Linked DNA regions of Sporomusa sphaeroides DSM 2875. The protein of the gene in region 2 binds, or shares a complex with, the protein of the main gene of each other region. Links are inferred from orthologs where the notes say so. Each region holds a gene or a part of one and is shown on either strand. Other genes may lie near its edges. The genes, in order: dnaX and holB.

Evidence for each region.
Region 1: the proteins of holB (region 2) and dnaX are in contact, whole or in part, in a cryo-EM structure (PDB 8GIZ), measured with the Escherichia coli proteins. The link is inferred for Sporomusa sphaeroides DSM 2875 from one-to-one orthologs.

Annotation. Positions count from the first base shown.
Region 1 is NZ_CP146991.1:4,602,639-4,614,269, forward strand. What follows is about bases 5,134-8,052. They hold dnaX (DNA polymerase III subunit gamma/tau), read right to left. Parts: upstream 7,501-8,052; coding sequence 5,767-7,500; downstream 5,134-5,766. Other genes in these bases: recR (recombination mediator RecR), read right to left, coding at 5,134-5,411; SPSPH_RS21210 (YbaB/EbfC family nucleoid-associated protein), read right to left, coding at 5,415-5,741. Outside these bases: SPSPH_RS21170 (sigma-54 interaction domain-containing protein), read right to left, coding at 1-532; pruA (L-glutamate gamma-semialdehyde dehydrogenase), read left to right, coding at 786-2,417; SPSPH_RS21180 (hypothetical protein), read right to left, coding at 2,552-2,812; SPSPH_RS21185 (hypothetical protein), read right to left, coding at 2,859-3,542; SPSPH_RS21190 (pro-sigmaK processing inhibitor BofA family protein), read right to left, coding at 3,677-3,961; SPSPH_RS21195 (DUF2508 family protein), read right to left, coding at 4,005-4,298; SPSPH_RS21200 (DUF2508 family protein), read right to left, coding at 4,498-4,752; more of recR, read right to left, coding at 4,818-5,133; SPSPH_RS21225 (APC family permease), read right to left, coding at 8,278-10,125; SPSPH_RS21230 (efflux RND transporter permease subunit), read right to left, coding at 10,539-11,631. UniProt on the Escherichia coli protein: Part of the beta sliding clamp loading complex, which hydrolyzes ATP to load the beta clamp onto primed DNA to form the DNA replication pre-initiation complex.
Region 2 is NZ_CP146991.1:206,887-211,382, reverse strand. The notes cover bases 1,537-4,496. They hold holB (DNA polymerase III subunit delta'), read right to left. Parts: upstream 3,551-4,496; coding sequence 2,522-3,550; downstream 1,537-2,521. Other genes in these bases: SPSPH_RS00830 (dTMP kinase), read right to left, coding at 4,132-4,496; SPSPH_RS00835 (YaaR family protein), read right to left, coding at 3,550-3,996; SPSPH_RS00845 (PSP1 domain-containing protein), read right to left, coding at 1,741-2,550; SPSPH_RS00850 (tRNA1(Val) (adenine(37)-N6)-methyltransferase), read right to left, coding at 1,537-1,741. Also shown: SPSPH_RS00860 (AbrB/MazE/SpoVT family DNA-binding domain-containing protein), read left to right, coding at 1-118; rsmI (16S rRNA (cytidine(1402)-2'-O)-methyltransferase), read right to left, coding at 126-926; more of SPSPH_RS00850, read right to left, coding at 989-1,536. UniProt on the Escherichia coli protein: Part of the beta sliding clamp loading complex, which hydrolyzes ATP to load the beta clamp onto primed DNA to form the DNA replication pre-initiation complex.

The DNA.
Region 1 (11,631 bases), 4.4 Mb from region 2 along the record:
ATACCGGTGACATACTATCTGCTATTTTTTTTGCTTGTTCTTTTAGTTTTTTTATCGCTAAACTTTCTCCAATAATGTCATCAAAAGTATACACAACACCATTACCGCTATAGGACTTTTCATTACTCTTTTTCTTGAATAATTCCGATTGTAAGTTCAAGACCTTCTCTGATAACTCTTTTACCTGCGTTAAGTCCCGATAGATTTCAAGGGCTCCGACAACCTCCCCTTGTTCGATGAGCGGTATGGTTGAGGTCAAGGTAGATACCTTGACGCCTTGATAATTCATATATGTTTGAGCATAATCAATAATGGGCTGTTTATTGCGTAGTACCTGATAAAAGGTACTGCTTTCCGGTGTCAAATCTGAGAAGATTTCTAAGATATTTTTGCCAATAGCCTTTTCCGGACTAATACCTGCAATATTGGTTGCCGGTTCGTTATAAAAAGTAACATTAGCCTCGCTATCTACCACTAAAATTCCTTCATCCATATTCATCAAAATTGATTCTAAAAGGAATTTATAGTTCAATATCTCCACCTCGTTATCTATGAAATGTTATATACTTATTTACCGTAACAAAATAAAATCCTGCACCAATACCGCATTCTCAATCATCAAATGTTTCAACGTATTGCATTAATTTTTCTTGTTTATCTGACTATATAAGGTTCCATCAAAATTACTGATATATTAATAAAGTATTCCCCGTTTGTCTGCTACCTGTTTTTTATTTATACTATCACTCAAGAACGAATATTAAAAATATTAGGGGGTTCTTGATGTGAACAATGCTTATTTTCAAGTAAAAGCTCCGGTAAACGAACCAGTTAAAAGCTACCTGCCGGACTCACCGGAAAAGGCTGCGTTAAAGGCAGAGCTTGCCAGACAGTTAGCAAACCCGGTTGAAATACCACTTATTATCGGTGGTAAGGAGGTCCGCACAGAGCACAAGGCAAACATAATTTGCCCCCATAATCACAACCAAGTACTTGGTCAATATTATATAGCCGGTGAAAAAGAACTGCTGATGGCCATCGAAGCGGCAGAAGCAGCCAGAGCAGAATGGGAAAACATGCCGTGGGAGCATCGCGCTACTATTTTCTTAAAAGCAGCCGATTTACTGACAGGAAAATACCGGGCAAAATTATCGGCTTCCTGCATGCTTGGTCAAAGCAAGAATACCTTCCAATCGGAAATTGATGTTATTTGTGAATTGGCTGATTTTCTCCGGTTCAACATATATTTCACCCAGGAAATATACAAGCAGCAACCCAATAACAGCGATGGTGTCTGGAACCGGGTAGAATACCGGGCCCTTGACGGGTTTGTTGCCGCAATCACACCGTTTAACTTTGCAGCCATCGGCGGCAATCTGTGCACAGCTCCGGCGATGTGCGGCAATACCGTTCTATGGAAGCCTTCATCGACCGCCGTACTTGCTAATTACTATTTCATGCAAATCCTGCTGGAGGCTGGTTTACCTGCAGGGGTTATCAACTTCGTACCTTGCAGGGGTGTTGATTTCGGCAAGGTTGTCGTTCCCCATCCTAAGATGGCTGGTTTCCATTTCACCGGTTCTACCGGCGTCTTCAATGATATTTGGAAACAAGTCAGCCAAAATATTGATAACTATGTTACCTATCCCCGGCTTGTTGGCGAGACAGGCGGCAAGGACTTTATCTTTGCCCATGAATCGGCAGATGTGGAAGCCCTTACCTGCAATATCGTGCTTGGTGCCTTTGAGTATCAAGGACAAAAATGCTCGGCAGCCTCCCGTGCCTATATCCCGGAAAGCCTGTGGCCTGAGGTAAAAACACGCCTGGAAACAGAAATCAGCAAGCTTAAGATGGGTGATGTCTGCGACTTTACCAATCTCGTAAATGCTGTTATTGACAAGAAATCCTTCCAGAATATCAAGAATTATATCGATTATGTCAAAGAGTCCCCTGATGCCGAGATTATCATGGGCGGCGATTGCGATGACAGTGTCGGCTACTTTGTCGAGCCTACCGTGATCGTAGCCAAAACACCCACCTTCAAGACAATGGTAGAAGAAATTTTCGGACCTGTTATGACCATCTATGTATATCCGAACGACAAATTGGATGAAACCTTAACAGCCTGCGATACCGCCACCAGCTATGCTTTGACAGGCGCTGTATTTGCCCAGGACAGAGCCGCCATTATTAAAATAGCAAAAGCCCTGGATCATGCAGCCGGCAACTTCTATATCAACGACAAGCCCACCGGTGCCGTTGTCGGACAACAGCCCTTCGGCGGCAGCCGCAGTTCAGGCACAAATGATAAAGCCGGCAGTGCCATCAACCTGTACCGCTGGATGAATCAACGTTCCATTAAAGAGACATTGGTTCCCCGTACAGTTGTTAACTATCCCTATATGATTGAAAAATAATCCCGCTTACTCCACTTTCCGCTATAGTAAACAGCAAAAAACCATCCTTTTCGGATGGTTTTTTGCTTATCCGATGACAGAAGCCTGGCTCCGTCTTCTACAACCGGCACCTAAAATCAGTTAGTAGCGGTTTTCTAACTTATCGAGTTGTTCAGCGTAAAAAACTGTCTTACAATATCCTGAATATCGGGCGCTAAATTAAATTCCGAAAAATTATTAAATACATAGGTTCTTAGCGTGGTCAAAAGTTCCGGTGAAATCACAATGATGTCAGTACTGGGAGCAGTGGTTTCCGGAGTAGTTGTGACAACAACAGTAGCCGCTGGATTCATTAGCGCAGGCAAATTGGTAAAAACAAACGTTTCTAAAACATCCTGAAAGTCTGGTTGAAGCATACTGGCACCCCCTCTTGGGTTATTATATGAGCGAATGCCGGAATGCTTACCAAAATGTGCGCGGCATAATCCGTTCCAGCTTCCAGACCGGATTACCCATGCAATCAACCGGTCCAATCTGATCGGCAATTTCAGTTACCGCCGAAGTGGCTACCACCGGTACGCCAAGGCGTTTTGCCGCTTCAGTCACGCCTTCAGCACCGCGCTGCACAAGCTGGACAGTGGTCTCTTCCGCCATGTGGGTGTTGTTGAGCACAGCATCCACCCGGCCCAGAGTCGCAACATATTCCAAAATATTATCTACCGTTGAAGTGAAAGGGCGCGACATATTCAGCACAGCAATGATTTTAAGATACGGATTCTCAAAGGCGCCTTCCACCAGGTTAAAAATCCTGGCACCATGCACGCCATAACCAACATCCATAATGATATTGCCTTTGCGTCTGAGCACCCAGCGCATCGAAGCCTTAATAACATTGCCGGCTTCCCCCAGACCGGTAGTATCCCGGGTCTCCCAGGCAACAACCTCCATGCCCAGTTCTTCCAGCTCCTGCTTTATGGGGCGCAGCGTATAGCATGGCTCCACAGTATCCAAATCGACAATAGTTACCGGCAACCCCTGCTTGCGTAAATAAATAGCCCGGTTTACGGCGTTTTCACTTTTACCGCTGGCATATTCCCCCACATAGGCTTCAATAATTGGTTCAACCTGCTGCGTATCTTTTACCATATCCAGGTGCTCCACTCCTTGTCCACATATTTAAGAAAAATATCCGGCTCAGTCCTTACCACCGTCACCATTACTGAGGCACAAACAGCCGTTATCCTAGGCGGAGGTTAAGCGCCAGCGGCACAGCATTGTCACTAATTAATAAATATTTTAAACAAAATCAATAAAACAACTCCCGGCAATCCTAAAAAACCGGCAATAAGCGCCGTAATCGGGTTGATGCCGATAGTAAATCCGACATAGGCACCGACAAAATTAACAGCCCATAACATGACGCCGCCTACTAAACCATTATATATCAGCTTACATACCAGCTTTATAGGCATTAAAAACATACGGCCAATAAGATATATTAAAATAATCCCAAATGCGTAGGCCACAACAACATTAAATTCTAAACCTGCCGGTAAAAACGGCATAGCTTCTCCCTCCTTCCAACCTGCTTTTCTCTATTTTACCACGCTAAAACACTTTGCGTACAGTTGTCTCATCCTGAATTCCCGAGATAATACCCGGGCAGCAGATACCTTCATCCCGTGCTTTTCTAAGCAAATACACATATCTGCGCTCATAAGCCTTGATGAGAAAAGAAAAATAGTCAACTAAATCCGGGTCACTTACTGTCTTATAGCAACTTTGGGCATATAACCAGTCACGTCGCGATTGATCCACTATTTCCGGCAGGCTGATCTGCTTTTTAGCGCTAGCAGGCTCGCTATGGAACAGTTCCAGTACTTTTTGCCATGCAGCCATCATTTATCCCTCCAACATAAATACTTACAACAATATATGTTGGCCAGTCCAAAATAATGATAAAGAAAACACGGCTTGCACCGAGCCGCTGGCGAAGGTGGAAGCCGATGGAATAAAGAAAACACAGCTGTCCGTGCCCGGTCTTGTGCCCAAAATAAAAATACCGGACATATTCCGGTATTTTAGCTTTAGCTTGTGATTTTTAGTTAAATGGCGAATACTCAAGGCCTTCATGGCGCGCGCGTTTTAAGAGATAATTATATTTTTTTTCGGAGGCTTGAATAAGATAAGCGGCATAATCCACCAAATCGGTATCAGATACATTGTTATAGTAGTTTTGGGCATTCAGCCATTCTTTTCTCGCTTCCTCAAGCTGCTGCATCAAGGACGGGTATTTAGCCTCCGGTACGCGCTCTGACAATACACCCTTGGCTAAATTGGTTAACTTTGTTTTCATGCATATCGCCCTCCTGCTTACAGTATTCCCATAAACAGGCGGGATAAATCATACACCAAATTGCACTACATTTCTCGCCGGTTTTCCAGTGCTTTGGACAAGGTCACCTCATCGGCATATTCCAGGTCACCGCCTACCGGCAAGCCGTGGGCGATGCGAGTCACTTTGACCCCCAGCGGTTTCAGCAATTTGGCAATATACATAGCCGTAGCTTCACCTTCAACATTCGGGTTGGTAGCCATAATAACTTCCTGCACTCCCAGCCTGACCCGGTCCAGCAATTCTTTAATCCTGATGTCGTCAGGGCCAATACCCTCCAGCGGGGACAACGAGCCGTGCAATACATGATACAGGCCCTTAAATTCACGGGTACGCTCCATGGCTGTCACGTCTTTGGGATCTTCCACCACACAGACAACGGTTTGATCCCGCCCCTCAGACCGGCAGGTCTGGCAGGGATCGCTATCAGTTAAATCAAAACAGATCGAACAATAGCCAACCCGCTCCTTGGCATAAATAATGGCCTCAGCCAAAGCCGATGCCTGACTATTATCCATTTTAATCACATAATAGGCAAGGCGAACCGCAGATTTAGGCCCAATGCCAGGCAGGCGGCGGAAATGCTCCACCAGCCTGGCAATTGGCGCAATATAGGCCATGGATTAAAACATTCCCGGCGGCAGGTTGAGACCGCCGGTCAGTTTGCCCATTTCCTGGGACATCATATCATCCACTTTGTTCATAGCCTCATTGACTGCAGCAGCCACCAGGTCTTCCAGCATTTCCACATCTTCCGGGTCAACCGCCGACGGTGCGATCTTTACCGACTGAATTTTCTTTTCGCCGGTAACCACTACTTTTACTGCCCCGCCACCGGTAGATACCTCAATAGTACGGGCTTTAAGCTCCTCTTGCAGTTTACCCATATCGGCCTGAAGCTTTTGCACCTTTTTCATCATTCCTGCCATGTTTCCCATATTTCCAAACATGTTATCAGCCTCCTAACACTAATTTTTATTCCTCTATCTTAATTACTTTGCCACCAAACATCATCTGGGCCTGCTTAACCGCAGGATGCTCCATCCCTGGATCAGGGGGAGCGGCTGCCACCGCCGGCTTCGGCGCAGCCGGTTTGGCCGGCGGCGTATCTGTCCCCAGTGAGCACATTAATTTTACCTGATGTCCGGTAATGTGAGCCAGGATTTTTTCCACAATAGTCCGGTAATCGTCCTTCTCGGTGCGTTCCTTGGGAAAGGTTGCCGTAAAGTGCACTGTGGCCTGAGTAGCGGTAAGCCCTGTCAAGCGTCCTTGCATCACACAAGCATGTACCGACCGCTTGCCGCTGGTCATGAGTTCTTTGAGCACAGCCGACCATATCTCATTCAGATCGCCGCCAACGCTGCCGCCTGACGGTTCCGGCGGAGCCGAAACAGACGGATTGGCTGGCGGTGGTGCCGGAGGACTGAGCGGCGTTTGCGGTTCTGGCTGCGGCCGCGGCGGCATGGGTGTTACAGGTGACTGCACCCGCGGCACTGACGGCGGCGGTTCCGCTGCGGGAGCCTCCGTTTTAGCCATACTGACGGCAGCCCCTGCCGGATTGCCGGCAAGTCTGGCTTCAAGCGCAGCAACCCGCTCTAAGAGTGCGGCCATATCGCTCTTTGCCGCCCTGCGGCACAACGTAATCAGCGCCATTTCCACCACAATACGCGGCTCAGCCGCCCATTTTGCTTCATTAGCGGCATGATGCAGCACTTCCAGCACGGCTACCAGTTCCTGATGGCTGAACTTGGCACTCTGGGCGGCAAGCACAGCTTTATCATCACTGTATACTTCAATAGTATCTATAGCAGGAGCAGCTTTATACAGCATCAGACTCCGGGCATGCAGCGCCAGCTCCACAAGCAGTTGGCGAATATCTTTCCCTAGATTAATAAGTTCGTCAAGTTTCACCAGTACGCTGTGCGCATCCCGTTCAGCCACAGCGTCGGTTAACTGCCACACCCACTCATGACCAATCAAGCCTAATAGCTGGCGCACATGGGCGGCTGTTATCACGCTGCCGTCATCCAAAGCAGCGCATTGGTCCAAAATACTGAGCGCATCCCGCATACCGCCCTCGGCTTGAATGGCAATAAGCCTGAGTGCATCCGGAGCAGCCTTGAGGCCGCTCTGTTCTGCCACCATACTCAGCCGCTCCTCAATTTCCCTGGCGTTAATCCGCCGGAAGTCATAACGCTGGCAGCGCGAATGGATGGTGGCCGGAATCTTATGCGGTTCGGTGGTTGCCAGCACAAATACCACATGGGCCGGCGGTTCCTCCAGGGTTTTTAAGAGGGCGTTAAAAGCCTCTGTTGTCAGCATATGCACTTCGTCGATAATATACACCTTATAACGCCCGTCTACCGGCGCAAACTTAACGGTTTCCCTCAAATCGCGAATCTCGTCAATGCCCCGGTTGGAAGCTGCGTCCACTTCAAATACGTCCATGGAAGTACCGGCAGTAATTTTATCACAGTTGGAACAGTGGTTGCAGGGATTGACGCTGGGACCATGTTCACAATTGAGTGATTTTGCCAGAATTTTGGCCGTACTGGTTTTTCCTGTACCACGCGGACCGGAAAACAGATAGGCATGAGCAATCTTGCCGGTGGCAATGGCATTCTTCAAGGTAGTACTAATATGCTCCTGACCGACTAAGGAATCAAAATCCTGCGGCCGCCATTTGCGGTATAAAGCCACATAAGCCACGCCCATACCTCCTTTACCCCGCTAAGACATTAGATAATGCAAGTTTCATTTATATTCAACATTACTAAAATATTTCCCTTTTTCAAGAAAATAATTTATCCGCCACCGTATGTATATCCTACGTTAAAGAATCTGGCAGGCGCAGGCGGGTGTGCAGTTTGCCATATAACAAAAAAGCAGCCCTCATTGGCTACTTTCAATAGATATATTATATTGCTTCCGCGTACCATACGGCCTTGTTTCCCACGACGGACCACAGCAGATACCAGGCACCCTTACGGCACATAAGAAGTATCACTTAGCGCTGCTTCCTTCCGGACCTGACGCGATTCATGAGTTCCTATTGCGTAAGACCCGGCACTGCTACAGTCCGGCCTAGAAAACAAAAAGCCGTATACCGGCCTTGAATTTTATGGCGGAGAGAGAGGGATTCGAACCCTCGGTACAGTTTCCCGTACACACGCTTTCCAGGCGTGCTCCTTCAACCGCTCGGACATCTCTCCAAGTGCTCTCAACAGAAACTTATTATATCTTATTTTTTAAATCAATGCAAGCGGTAAATATTGCAAGCCCGGCAATATCACCAGACAAACCGGCAGCCAATTGATACTGCTTAATTATACCGAGTACCAAAAGGCTTGTCAAGTTTTTGAGTAAAGAAAAACCGCTGCTGCGGCCTTACAGCCGGCAATAGTACTGAGGCGCCGGCAGCGCAGTGTTATCTGACAGATACCGGTGCCGGACCTCCCGGGTGTGATCCCGGAAGGTCCGTCCCGGTTATTTTGTCAAATGATACGGCACTGTGGTTACAATGACATTTTCTTTCCAAATAAGAGTATTGCGCAAAAACCAGCCGGTCTGGTTGTGCAATAACCGGTGCCATGCTTTCCTGGTTTCAAACTCCGGAATAATGACGGTGATATAATCATTCGGCCCCTTCTCCCGGCATCTTTTTTCAATAAAATGCAAGAGCGGGCGCATTAACAGCCGGTACGGCGAACGAATAACCACCAATTCCACACCAGGGTCCCACAGCTTCCATTTTTCTATAACCTTTTTGGTCAGTTCATCATTGTCAGATACATGAACGGCCAGGATATCATCACCGATCATTTTGGCATATTTGATGGTCTCATACACAACACGGGTGGGACTGGATACAGGCACAATAACGGTGTGTTTGCCTTTGGGAAAGGTGGCCGCACCTCTTTCATAACATGCTTCCGGCAGGTGCAATTGCTCCGACATGGTATTATAATGTCCCCGGATGGCTTTAAATATATAAATCATGATGGGAATGAAAACAAGCACAACCCAGGCTCCATAAAGGAATTTCGTTACCGTAATAATCAGAACCACCAAACCGGTGACGGCAGCGCCAAGACCGTTGAGGAAGGCCCGGACCTGCCAGCCCTTACCCCGCTGCCGGTACCAGTGCACCACCATACTGGCCTGCGCAATGGTAAAGGAAATAAAAACACCAATAGCATACAAGGAAATCAGGTGCTCGGTATCTCCCTGAAAAGCGATAATCAATAACGCAGCGGCAAGGGTGAGCAGGATAATCCCGTTAGAAAAGGTTAACCGTTCACCGCGGGTTGACAGATAACGCGGCAGATAGCCATCTCTGGCGACAATAGCCAACAGCATCGGCAACCCGTTGTAGGCGGTATTGGCGGCCAGATATAATACCAGCATGGTCGTGAATTGAATATAGTAATACGCTGCCGAACGGCCGAAAATTTGCTCAGCCAGTTGCGACATGGCGGTTACTTCGGCAACAGGCAGGATATGATAGTGCATAACAAGATAGGTGATACCCAGGAACATAAAGCTCAGGATACCGGCCATCCAATAGGTGGTAACCGTTGCGTTGCGGGCCTCAGGCTGTTTGAACATCGGCACACTGTCAGCAATAGCCTCAACCCCGGTCATAGAGCTGCAGCCATTGGCGAAAGCCCGTAAGATGACAAACAGCATGGCCCAGTCCAGTTGCTGACGGGCCAAAGACTCCGGCGGCAACAGATAGGGTGCGCCGGTGAAGGCTTTCCAGACACCTGTTGCAATTAAAGCAATTACGCCGAATAAAAAGGCGTAGGTGGGTATAACAAAGGCATTGGACGATTCCCGGACACCGCGCAGATTCACCAGCATCAGCAAACCAAAGAGCACCATTACATCCAGGGTCACTTCGTGCCCGGCCAGGTCAGGCAGAGCGGAAACAATGGCCGCCGTACCGGCTGAGACACTTACAGCGGCTGTCAGCACATAATCGGCAAATACCGAACCGGCAGCCACCAACGCCGGCATTTCTCCCAGGTTTTTTTTGGCCACAGAGTAGGCCCCGCCCCCGCCGGGATTAGCCTTCGCGACCTGCACATAGGACAAAACCACGATGCCCAGCAGTAACAGAATGGAGAGCGCCACCGGCGCCATAAAGCCATAGGCAATAATACCCGGAACAGCCACCAGGGTAAGCATAATTTGTTCCGGCCCGTAAGCCACCGACGATAACGCATCAGAGGAAAAGATGGATAAGGCTTTCCACTTGGGAAGTTTTTCATGAGCCAATTCCCGGTTGTGAAGGGGCTTGCCGATAAGTAATCGGCGAAATTCGCGCATCATACCAGCGCCTCCAGTTTCATTATTCGATTTTTGGGCATAAGAAAAAGACCTGACGGCCTTTCGACCCCTTGCTTTGGCCTGCGAAGTTAGCTGACGGGTAGGATGACAAGAGAAAACATCCCTTTTGTCACAAGGACAAAATTAACCCCAAAAGTGGTTCCTCCGCTTCCATTACGGAACTCGGCCTTATATTGTGTATGCATTGTTATCTTACTGCTTTTCTAATCAAACATAAAGTCCTGCTACACTTGGCTTATGCCTGCTTATCGCTGCCTATAGGCACAGAACACAATAGGCTTGACGGCTCGCAACAGCACGCTATTTTCCGCCCTCGCACTCGGTCTTTCATTACGGTTGATATACGAAAAATATCCCTGCCGTTCCGGTAAAGAACGGCAGGGATTTCTCCATACTTATGCTTTCCTGAATACTTTCTTCAAACTAAACTTTCCTTGTTGAATATCGTCAAATACCGTGTACACTACCGGCACTACCACCAGGGTGAGAATGGTCGAAGTCACCAGACCGCCGATAATGGCATGAGCCATCGGTGCCCGGGCTTCAGCGCCCGGCCCGATTCCTAACGCCAGCGGCAGCATACCGAAAATCATTGCCGCGGTTGTCATGATAATCGGGCGCATCCGCTGGATGGCTGCTTCGACTAAGGCCTGGTTGCGTTCCACGCCTTGTTCACGACGCTGTTTGGCGAAATCCACCAGCAGGATGGCGTTCTTGGTAACCAAGCCCATCAGCATAATAATACCGATGAGGGACATCATACTGAGTTCACTGCCCATAACCAGCAGGCCGATGATGGCACCGATTATGGCTAACGGCAAGGCCAGCATAATGGAAAAAGGATCAAGGTAGCTTTCAAACTGGGCTGCCAGGACAAAGAAGATAAACAACACTGCCATGCCCAGCGCCAGGACCATGCTGCTAAAAACGTCATTCATGGATTCCGTCTGACCGGTAGCCACAAATTGATAGCCTTCCGGCATATCAATTTCAGCCGCTTTTTTCTCAAACGCAGAGTTAAATTCGCCCAAAGTGATTCCGCTTAAGTTAGCCGAAATGGTAATTTGCTGCTGATTGTCATAACGTTTGATTTGGGCCGGACTGGTGGCATAGACAGTGTCAGTCACCTGTGACACCGGCACCATGACGGCCTGGCCGGCCTCATCGCGCGCCGTTCCTGACAGGTATACCTTGTTGACATTGCCCAAACTGCGCCGCTCTTCCGGATCTAAAATGACCCTGACATCATGTGAGTCGTCACCGTCCTTGTACTGGGTAACAACCTTACCGTTAAACATGGTCTGCAAGGTATCGGCAATGCTGGCTGACGAAATACCCAAGTCAGCCGCCCGGTCACGATTCACGATGAATTGGGCGTCAGGGTTGCCGGGTTCATAGCTTGACGATACTTCGACGGCTCCCGGAATGCCGGCAACCGCTTGCTGTACCTGCTCGGCAATCATCGCCAGGGTATCCAGCGACTGCCCC
Region 2 (4,496 bases):
TCTCCGGAAATATGAACCGGCGTGCGTATTCTGCGGCAACGCTGCCGATGTAACCAATTTCAAAAACAAAAATGTCTGCAAAGACTGCCTGGATGCCATGGGCCAGCGGGCTGTATAACAGTCTCCTATAATACATCACTGTCCAGAACAGCCTGGTATACCTGACGTTTCGGTAAGCCTTTTTGCGACGCCACCTCACGGATGGCGTCTTTTTTATTTATCCCCCGTTCAATTAGCATCTGTACGGCTTGTATCACATCAAGACCAGCAAAGCTATCCGCCTCTGCCGCCACCACCTCATCGTCAGAAATCCCCGCCACAATCAATGTAAATTCCCCGCGTGGCTGATGTTCATTAAAATGTAAGCTAATGCTCCCCAGAGTACCCCGGACGAATTCTTCGAATTTCTTAGTCAGTTCTCTGGCGGCAACCGCCTGGCGATCGCCTAAGGCGGACTTAATTTCTTCTAGTGTGGCCTTCAGCCGGTGCGGCGATTCATAAAACACCAAAGTATACGGATGCCTGGCCAGCTTAGCAAGCAGTTCCCGCCGGTGCTTATTGGTCTTAGGCAAAAAGCCGACAAAGGTAAACAACGTAGTATCAAGCCCTGAGGCGATAAGAGCCGTTAACGCCGCGTTGGGCCCGGGCAGCGGTACAACCGGGATATTCTGCTCAATCGCCAAACGCACCAGATCAACGCCGGGATCAGAGATACCCGGCATACCGGCATCGCTGACCAGGGCAATGGTTTCTCCCTGCAGCAGGCGCCTCACAATCTCCGGTCCGCGTTCGGCCTTATTGTGTTCATGATAACTAATGAGCGGCACATGGATATCAAAATGGTTGAGCAGCTTGATCGTGTGCCTGGTATCTTCGGCGGCAACGGCTGCGGCTTCTTTTAATACCCGAACGGCCCGGAAGCTCATATCTTCCAGATTGCCGAGCGGTGTCGGGCATAGGTATAATGTACCTGGCTGATTCACAGCATTCACCTGTCCTGCCTGTTAAAATAGAGCTTCATAATATCTTCACTATAGTTCCCGTCAGCAGCATATACAATCAACGGCGGCAATACATCCAGCCCGGGCTTGGCGCCACGCACACCCTCGATCAGTACCATATTGGGCTTTTTATCCATTGCCGGATATACAAGCTGCAAGCGTTTGGGCTCAATACCGGCCTGGCACATCGCCAGCGAAATCTCGGCCAGCCGCTCAGGCAGATGCACCATGGCAAACCGTCCGCGGTACTTTACAAGATATTTGGCGGCAGCAACTACCTCGGCCAGATTTGCCGTCACTTCATGACGGGCCATGGCTACCCGGTCATTGGGACTTATGTAACCGCCCCCTACAGGACGGTAGGGAGGATTGGAAACAACCAGTTCACAGCCGCCACCGGGAAAAAAGTCCTTAATCCGGCGCAAGTCCCCCTGGATAATAGACAGCCTGTCCTCAAGCTGATTGAGACAGGCTGACCTTTGCGCCATATCGGCCATAACCGGATTTAGTTCCAGGCCGGTAACGGCTGCCGCCCCTCGCGCCAAGAGCAGCAAACCAATAACCCCTGTTCCTGCCCCCAGATCAACCGCCGTCCCGCCAGAGCGCAAGCTGGCAAAATGAGCCAGCAGTACAGCATCCAGGGAAAAACAGAACTGGTCAGGATGTTGAATCAATTTTAGATCATTAATAATAAGCTCATCCACCCGTTCACCGGGTTTCAGTTCAACCTCACTGGCCATTACTCTTTTTCCACTACCTCATCCCAGGGGATGATCAGGGTTTTACCTTCTGCCAGGCTAATCGTTGCTGTCCGTTTTTGTTGATTAATAGTAATTACCTTGCCTTCGCCCTCAACAGTAATCACCTCTTTGCCGACTGTCGGCGGCACAACCTTTTTGACGCAGCAGCCGGTATAGCAGTCATTCTCGTACTTCAGGCAGCACATCAATCGGCCGCAGATACCGGAAATCTTGGTGGGATTGAGCGATAAGTTCTGGTCTTTGGCCATGCGAATGGACACAGGCTCAAAATCTCCCAGAAAAGTGGCGCAGCACAACGAGCGGCCGCAGCAGCCAATACCATTCATTAACTTGGCTTCATCTCTTACGCCGATTTGCCGCAGTTCAATCCGGGTCCTGAACACACTGGCCAAATCCTTTACCAGCTCGCGAAAGTCGATACGCCCTTCAGCGGTAAAATAGAAAATAATCTTATTTACATCAAAAGTGTATTCTACATCAACCAGGTTCATGGGCAACCCATGGGCCTGAATTTTTTGTTCACAAATTTTAAAGGCTTCTTTTTCCTTTTTCCGGTTATCCTTAACCTTTTCCTGATCCTCAGGCGTAGCCTTGCGCAGCACCGGTTTCAGCGGAGCAACAATTTGATCGTCTGCCACTTCACGCGCGCCGATAACCACATCACCAAATTCAAGACCTCTTGCGGTTTCGACAATGGCATGCTCGCCGGCATGAATGTCAATACCGCCCGGATCAAAATAGTATATTTTACCCGCCTTTTTAAAGCGGACCCCAACTACTGTCAACATGATTTTCTCCTTTTTCCGGTAAATCTTTTAATTTTATGAGTAATTCTTCTAATGCCAGGCGGGTATTCGCATTGCTCCCAATGGCACGGATTGTATTCTTAACTACGGTCATAGCCGCTACGCATCGCCCTTCAGGCCAAGCCGCTGCCCAGCCGTCCAGTTGAGGTCTAAGGTCAATATTATACAGCAGCCGCGCGTTATGCCCACCGGCCACCAGCAGTACATCCCGGAGCAGATATAGAAAATATTCCAGTACAGTTATAATAGCCTTTGTTTCCAGACTGTCAAGCTTGGCCGTCTGCTCCCAGACAGCCATCATATCACGACTTTCGAGGCTGGCAAACAGGCCTGCCGCCATATCCCGCTGTGCCAAGCCGTCCGGAGCCAGCAGAGTGAGTGCTTTCCCCATCCGCCCGCCGCTCAGCCGGGCCGCTACCGCAGCCGCCTCCAGGCTGTAACCCTGGTGCACCAGAGCTTGCTCAAGGAGTGCTGCAGGCAACGGATAAAACTTAAGGTTGCGGCAACGGGACAGAATGGTCGGCAAAAGCGGTTTCGCCGTGCCTGCCACCAGGATAAAAACAAAGCCGGCCGGCGGCTCCTCCAGCAGCTTGAGCAAACTATTGGCGGCCTGAACTGTCATAAACTCGGCATCCTCGATCAGACAGAGCCTGCCCGGACTGACAGCCGGAGCCAGGGACGCAAAATGCTGCAATGCCCGGATCTGGTCAATTTTAATTGTCGCCCCCTCAGGCGCAACCAGGGTAAAGTCAGGATGCGCCTCTCTGCCGTACAGCACACAGGAGGAACAGTGCCCACACGGTTTTATGCCGCCGGCATTGCATAAAATTCCGGCAGCCATTATGCGGGCGGTCAACCCCTTACCGATACCTGACGGCCCGGTAAAGAGCAAGGCATGCGGTATCGCACCGCTGACCAGCATGGCTTTGAGTACCTGTACAGCGTCCTGGTGGCCAATGACTGCATCCCAATGCATAACCATCAGGTATACAGGTCAACCAACATACCGCGCACTGCGTCATGCTTGGCCATGATTGATAACTGCCGGTCCTGGCCTGCGCGTACGTCTTCTGCCATTTCCGCCAGTTTTTCATCAATCTGCCTGATGGTTGTAAACATCTTCTGGCGGCCATGACGATCCCAGCCGGTACGGGATTCCAGACTGTACATCCGGGCTACGGCTTCACCGATAAACTTCCGCACATTTTCCCGGTATGACTTAAGTTCACTATATGTTGGCATCTGTGATAACCGGCTGCCGCTTTCATCAATATCGGCCAGTAATGCTTGCAGACGCTCGGTTGACTGCTTTTCCTGCGTTTTTCGCAGGTCGGAGGCAAAATAGCCGCCTGCTTTTTCCGACTTGACGTTCTGCTCGCGGTCGCTCAACACCGGTTGGTTGCTCACACCAAAGGTATTTACTTTCATACTCATCTAATTTAATCCTCCTGCCCCGAAACTATACGGCAGATTACCTTCTTCTTATCCCTTAAATTATATATGGTTTCAATAAAATAATCAAATATTTGCCAAATATCCACCAAAAACAAAAGCAGGGCCTGATTAAGCCCTGCCGATCATCCTGTGAAGTTCCTGATAAATTTCCTCATGAATCTGTTCAATAGTTTTTATTTGGCCGCTATCGGTACAGTCCACCCTGTGCCAGCCAAAGGTTGCGGCAATATCACAGGCATTGGCAAAACAATAGGACAAGTAGTCACTGTCTTGTTCATGAATATCTTTGACATTGCCTGCTTTATTTTCCCGTCCGCGCATAAGTTCCCGGCTGACCGCCGGCGGCATTGCCAGAAAAAAAACCTTATCAGGAACCGGCAAACCGCATTTGGTAAATTCAAAATCCCCTAACCATTCCAGATAACGTTCTTTCTCAGCCTTGTCTTTGATTTTGGCTGCCTGATGAATCATAT